Regions from separate parts of the Brevundimonas mediterranea genome, predicted to be linked through region 1. Evidence: riboswitches for the same ligand, from Rfam matches in the RefSeq annotation. Region 1 holds a riboswitch; the other holds the start of a gene.

Evidence for each region. Region 1 has a riboswitch for cobalamin ahead of metE (5-methyltetrahydropteroyltriglutamate--homocysteine S-methyltransferase). Riboswitches for the same ligand answer to the same signal wherever they lie in the genome.
Region 2: linked by a shared signal. The riboswitch ahead of GYM46_RS07770 (TonB-dependent receptor plug domain-containing protein) and the one ahead of metE (5-methyltetrahydropteroyltriglutamate--homocysteine S-methyltransferase) in region 1 are both predicted to bind cobalamin.

Annotation. Positions count from the first base shown of each region.
Region 1 covers NZ_CP048751.1:2,739,105-2,742,512, reverse strand. The annotation lists gene metE (5-methyltetrahydropteroyltriglutamate--homocysteine S-methyltransferase) at 1-1,216, opposite strand, end outside; cobalamin riboswitch at 1,324-1,526, opposite strand; gene GYM46_RS13450 (porin) at 1,771-2,526, shown strand; gene GYM46_RS13445 (GIN domain-containing protein) at 2,667-3,408, opposite strand, start outside.
Region 2 covers NZ_CP048751.1:1,593,053-1,596,460, reverse strand. The annotation lists gene mutS (DNA mismatch repair protein MutS) at 1-1,223, opposite strand, end outside; cobalamin riboswitch at 1,298-1,481, shown strand; gene GYM46_RS07770 (TonB-dependent receptor plug domain-containing protein) at 1,630-3,408, shown strand, end outside.

The sequences.
Region 1 (3,408 bases):
CGGCGGCGGTCGAGGCGTCCAGTTCGGCCTTCACCGCATCGCGGCCCTGGTTCAGGGCGCGGGCCAGGGTCGCCAGTTCGGCCACCTTCTGCACGGCGAAGGCCAGCCAGTTCCTGATCTCCGGCTCCAGGGCCGTCTCACGCTCCAGATCGATGGGGGTGTGGAGCAGCGAGCAGGACGGCGCCAGCACCACCCGGCGGCCCGAGGCGACCAGGGGCTCGACCCGGTCCAATACGGCGTTCAGATCGGCCTTCCACACATTGCGGCCGTCGATGACGCCCAGCGACAGCACCTGATCGGGACGCATGTCCGAAGCGACCGGGGCCAGTTGCTCCGAGGCGCGGATCAGGTCGAGATGCAGGCCATGCACCGGCAGCTTCAACGCCGTATGCAGATTGTCGCCCAGCGCCCCGAAATAGGGGGTCAACATCAGCTTGATCGGCGGCGTCACATCGGCCAGCACGCGATAGGCGTGATCATAGGCGGCCTTGGCCTCGTCGCTCAGGTCCGTGACCAGGCAGGGTTCGTCCATCTGCACCCAGGTCGCGCCCGCGCGCGCCAGCGACCGCAGCACCTCGGCATAGACCGGCAACAGGCGAGGCAGCAGACTGAGGACGTCGAAGTCGGCCCCGCGCGTCTTGCCCAGCAGCAGATAGCTGACCGGCCCCAGCAGCACCGGTCGAGTGTCGATCCCCTGCCCCCTGGCTTCCAGATACTCGTCCAGCGCCTTGGTCGAGCCCAGCCGGAAGACCTGATCCGCCGTGAACTCAGGCGCGAGATAATGGTAGTTGGTGTCGAACCATTTGGTCATCTCCATCGCCGGCGCGCCCTCACCGCCGCCGTGGACATGACCGTGTTCGCAGACCGGACTGTCGCCGCCGCGAGACCCCGGCGCCCCAGACCCTCTGGCCATGGCGAAATAGGTCGCCAGATCGACCCGATCCCCGCTCCAGCCATAGGCGGCGGGCACGGCCCCGACCATGGCGGTCAGGTCCAGCACTTGATCATAAAGAGAGAAGTCGTTCGACGGCACGATGTCGGCGCCCAGATCGCGCTGGCGGGCCCAGGTGAGGGCGCGCAGCTCGGCGGCGGTGGACAGCAGGGCGTCCCCGTCGATCTTGCCGGCCCAATAGGCCTCAAGCGCGGTCTTCAGCTCGCGCTTGGGGCCGATGCGGGGAAAGCCGAGGGTGGCGACCTGGACAGTGTGGCGGGTCATGACGTTCGAAACCTGTATTATGGCCAGGCTTCGGACAGGGTCGCGCGGACGCCGACGCGAACAAGGGTCCGGCGGCGCGCATGCGGCCTGACCGGACACCCCGCCGGAGGACGTTATCTGTCGGGGCAGGTCTCCTGGCTCACGGGTCGACGCCTCGGATCCGGCCTTCCCGGCGCGAACGCCAGTGACACGAGATGGACCCTCGACTCGCCGCTTACAGTTGCGGGGGCAGCGCCGGTTTCACACCGGCTTCCCTCTTAGCTCCACGCGCCCCGAAGACCGCGTGCAGACCACGACCCGGGCACATGACCGCAATCAAGCGCAGCCGTCAATACATATAAGGATATCCTTATATGATTGCGGCTCGTTAACCCCTTGCCGCAGGAAACGCGCGCGCGTGACACATTTCGACCACAAGGCGTGGCGGATGAGCCACATGTCAGTTTCAAGACACTTATGTAACGACGGTTTATTGCTCAGCTTCTAGCGCCGGCTGGTAGCAGCCGCCCTCCCCGGGCCTCCACCCGGGCACAGACTGCTAAGGACAAAAGAAAATGAAGACGTTCCTCCTCGCCTCGGCCGCCGCCGCCACCCTGTTCGCCGCCCCGGCCTTCGCCCAGAACGCCATCGGTTCGGTCGGCGTGACCTACTCCAACCCGTCGATCGAAGTCGCCGGCGATGACGTCGACGCCGACGTCTGGACCGTGGACGGCACGGTCGCCCTGCCGGCCGCCGACTGGACCGTGACCCTGAACGGCGCCGTCGACTACACCAAGGCCTTCGGTGAAGAAGACGTCACCGGCGTCGCCGCCGCTCACCTGACCAAGATGTGGACCTCGGACGTCCGCGCCGGCGCCTTCGTCGCCGCCAACGACATCGGTTCGGGCAACGATCCCGTCTGGACCGTCGGCGCCGAAGCCCAGAAGTACCTGTCCAACGCGACCCTGACCGGCCTGGTCGCCTACACCACGTCTGACGACAGCGACGCCGACATCTGGACCGTCGGCGGCGACGCCGCCTTCTACGTCATGCCGAACCTGCGCCTGAACGCCGGCGTCAGCTACAACAACGTGGACGTGGCCGGCGGCGACGTGGACGCCTGGACCTATGGCGTGGGCGCCGAGTACGAAATCGAGAACACCCCGTTCTCGGTCGGCGCCGCCTATACCCGCGCCGACGTCGACTCGATCGACGTCGACACCTGGTCGCTGGGCCTGCGCTACAGCTTCGGCGGCGGTCTGCAAGCGCGTGACCGCGCCGGCGCCGGCCTGAACGTCTCGTCGATCACGAGCGTCCTGGGCGGCCTGTAAGCAACGGCCTCCCTCACGGGATGAGAAGAGCCCCGGCGGAGCGATCCGCCGGGGCTTTTTTCATGTCCGGATCGACGCACGAAAAAGGCCCCCAGGGTTCCACGACCGGGGGCCTTTCCTCTCGCGGCGAGATACGGGTCTTAACGCCCGATATGAAGCGTCCCTGATCCGACGACGGTGCGGGACACAGAGCCTGTGGCGGCGGCGACGCGGACGTTCCCCGAGCCGGCGATGGCGACGCTGAGGTCGCGGGTCGTTCCGCCGTAGCGGACGTCCCCGGACCCGCCGATGGCGACCGACAGCTTGTCCAACCGACCCTGGCGGACGTTCACCCCGCCCGAGCCGCCGATGGAGATGTCGCCCTGACCATTGGCGCTGGCGACCTCCACATTGCCCGAGCCGCCGACGGCGACCTTGAGGTCGCCCGTGCCGCCGGCCGAAACCGAGCCTGAACCGCCGACGCTGGCGTCCAGCGTCCGCGACGTCCCGGCGCGGATCGACCCCGAACCGCCGACGCCCAGCTCAAGGTCGCCGTCCACATTGGCGATGGTCCAGCCGCCGCAGCCGCCGCTGTCCAGTTCGACCGAGCGCGCGCCGCGTCCCACGGCGCCGAATACGGCGCCGCCGGCGCTGACATCCACGTTCCGCGGCGTGCGCAGGATGATCAGGGGCGCGTCCTCCAGCCGGATGCGGCCCAGATCGCGCACCTCGACCGTCGCGCCCTGGCCGGGCTGGGCTGCGTCTGCGCGGCCCGAGTTGCAGTTGCGTATGCCGTCGCCACGACCCCAGAGGCCATTGCGGCGAAGCCCGCCGTCGATCTCCACGTCACGGCCGTTGCGCCGCACCTGTACGGCCGGCAGCCGTGACCGGCCCTGCGTCACC
Region 2 (3,408 bases), 1.1 Mb from region 1:
TGGCCGATGAACAGGCCGGCCACCTCCTCCGCTATGGTCAGGCCGACACGCACCGCCGCCAGATCGCGCGGACCGCCGCGTCCCAAGGCCAGCCGCCCGACCGCGCGGGCGATGTCCGAGGAGGCCTTCAGCCCCTCGCGCAGGTTGCGGCGCAGATCGCGCCGCTCCAGCAGCCATTCGACCGCGTCGAGCTGTTCGTTGATCGCCAGCGGATCGCGCAGCGGCCGGGCGATCCGTTCCGCCAGGGCCCGCGCCCCGCCCGAGGTGACGGTCCGGTCGATACAGGCCAGCAGCGAGCCTTCGCGCTCGCCCCTCTGGGTCCGGTCGATCTCCAGACTGGTCCGCGTCGCGGGGTCGATGGCCAGAAAACCGCTCTCGCCCAACCGGCGCGGCGGGGCCAGGGCCGGGACCTTGCCGGCCTGGGTCGTCTCCAGATAGGCGGCGATCAGGCCCAGAGCCGATATCTCGGCCTCCTCGAAGGCGCCGAATCCGTCCAGGGCCGCGACGCCATACAGCCGCTCGACCCGCGCCTGGGCCGCCTGGGGCTCGGCGATGGCGCTGGCCAGGGCCTGGACCACGCCGCCGGACCCGTCCAGGGCGTCCCGCGTCGTCGGGTCCGAGTACATCCGGTCCGTGACCAGAACCTCGGACGGACGAAACGCCGCCAGGGCCGCACCCAGATCCTCCAGCGCACAGGCGACGCTATCCACGGCGCCGGACGACAGCTCCACCACCGCCACCGCCGCCCGCCCCTTGCGCACCGCCACGGCCGCCAGACGATTGGCGCCCCGCGCATCCAGCAGACTGTCCTCGGTCAGCGTGCCCGGCGTCACCACCCGCACCACGCCGCGATGGACCACGGCCTTGCCGCCGCGCTTCTTGGCCTCGGCGGGATCTTCCAGCTGTTCGCAGATGGCGACCTTGTGGCCCAGGCGGATCAGTCGGGCCAGATAGCCCTCCATGGCGTGAACCGGCACACCGGCCATGGGGATGTCCTCGCCCTGGTGCTTGCCCCGCTTGGTCAGGGTGATGCCCAGGGCGGCGGCCGCCACCTCGGCGTCCTTGAAGAACAGCTCGTAGAAATCCCCCATGCGGAAGAAGAGTATGGCGTCCGGCTGTCCGGCCTTGGCCGTCAGATACTGGGCCATGAAGGGCGTCGCGCCCTCCAGAGAGGCGGCGACTTCGGGCGAATGTTCGGGGGAGGGAAAAGCGGGCGCGTTCATGTGCCGTCAGGGTGACGGATCGCAGCCGACCGCTCAAGCCCGTTAACGGCTCTTGCACAGGCTTGTCACCCCTGCGATAGGCCGTGTCAGGCGGTTAAGGGAACACGGTGAGACACCGTGGCTGTGCCCGCAACTGTAGGCGGCGAGAGCGTCGTCCGTCCGGGGTCTCGACCCCGGCGCCACTGGGTGACTGGGAAGGCGAGGACGGCGGTTTATGACCCGCAAGCCAGGAGACCTGGCCGCCTGACGTCGCTCGTCCGCTGTCCGGGACCAGACAGAGGCGCGGGGATTCTCGTCGTAGCGACCCGATCTTGCGCCGTCCGGACCTTTCAGGCCCGGCGGATCGGCTCGCTCATACCGGTTCCTCGCGCGCACTCGCGGAGCCGACATCGGGGATTCTCGCTCAATGAAGCGCTCCATTCTTCTCTCCACGGCGGCCCTGTCCGCCGCCTTCGCCGCGCCCGCCTTCGCCTTTGACGAGGCGACCCAGCTGGACGACGTCGTCATCACCGCCACCCGTATCTCGGCGATTGTCGCCGACACGCCCGGCGCCCGCGTCATCGACGCCAAGACGATCGAACAGCGCGGCGCCGTCTTCGCCGCCGACATCCTGTCCGACGTGCCGGGCCTGTCGGTGACGCGCACGGGCGCCTTCGGCGGCCTCGCTCAGGTTCGGATGCGCGGCGCCACGCCCGGCAAGACCCTGGTCCTGGTCGACGGCGCGCCTGTCAACGACGCGGCTGAACCAAACGGCGCCTATGATTTCTCTGGCTTCGAACTGGGCGACATCGACCGGATCGAAGTCCTGTCCGGTCCCCAGTCGTCGCTGTGGGGGTCCGACGCCATCGGCGGGGTGATCTCCTTCACCACCAAGGAGATCGACGGTCTGCGCGCCGAAGCCGAGGCCGGCAGCTATGACACGGTGCGCGGGCGTCTGGCCGCCGGCGTCGCCAATGAGACCTATGCCGTCAGCGCCTATGTATCGCATTTCGACACCGATGGAATCTCCGCCGCCGACGAAGCCAACGGCAATCCCGAGGCTGACGGCTTCACCACCACCACCGCAGGCGTGAAGGGACGTTACGCCGTCTCCGACAACGTCAAGTTCGACGGATCGGCCCGCTGGTCCAAGAGCGATGCCGATATGGATAACGGTTTCCCGGTCTCCGACAATGACGACACGTCAGAATCCGAACAATGGTCGGGCTTTGCTCGCGCGAGCGTCGAAGGCTTCGGGCTAGACCACCAGTTCAGCGTCTCGACCTCGGACATCGAGCGCCAGACCTTCAGCGCCTTCCCCTCGACCTTCAAAGCCGACCGTCAGGCCTATCGTTGGCAGGCGAATGGCGAGGCCGGCGCAGCCACCTACGCCTTCGGCGCCGAACGCGAGGAAAGCGAAGGCAGTATCTCGACAGGTGACAAGGTCAGCCTGGGCACGAGCTCGGTGTTCGGCACGGCCCGTTATGAAGTCAGCGACGCCCTCAGCATCACCAGCGGCCTGCGGTTCGACGATACGGACGACTTCGGCTCCAAGACCACCGGCCGGATCTCCGCCGCCTATGAATTGACCGGCGGTTTCATCCTGTCGGGCGCCTATGGCACGGGCTTCAAGGCCCCGTCAGTCAGCCAGGCGGTTTGCGACTTCTGCTTCTCGTCGACTCCCTATCCGACCCTGAAGCCGGAAACGGCCGACAGCATCGAAGTGGCACTGGGTTGGGCCTCGGCCGACGGTCGTTTCGACGGCCGCGCCACCCTGTATCGCCTGAATGTCGAGGATCAGATCATTTACTTCTTCAATGAAGATACTTTCGATATCTACTACGACAACGTCGATCGGACCCGCTCCGACGGCGTCGAACTGGAAGGCCGCGCCCTGCTGGGGGCCGGCTTCGATCTGACCCTGGCCTATGCCTGGACCGACGCCGAAGACCGCTCGACCGGCGCGCGCCTGCTGCGCGTGCCTGAACATGCGGGATCGGCCACCCTGGGCTGGACGGGTGATCGGATTTCGGGCGCCCTGACCGTCCGCGCCGAGGGCGACCAGGATGATTCCGGCGGGGTGCGCGACAGCTTCGTCACCGCCAACCTGAACACGGCCTATCAGCTGACCGATCAGGTCGCCCTGACGGCCCGGATCGAGAACCTGGCCGACGAGCGGTATCAGCAGGTGCTGGGCTACGGCGAG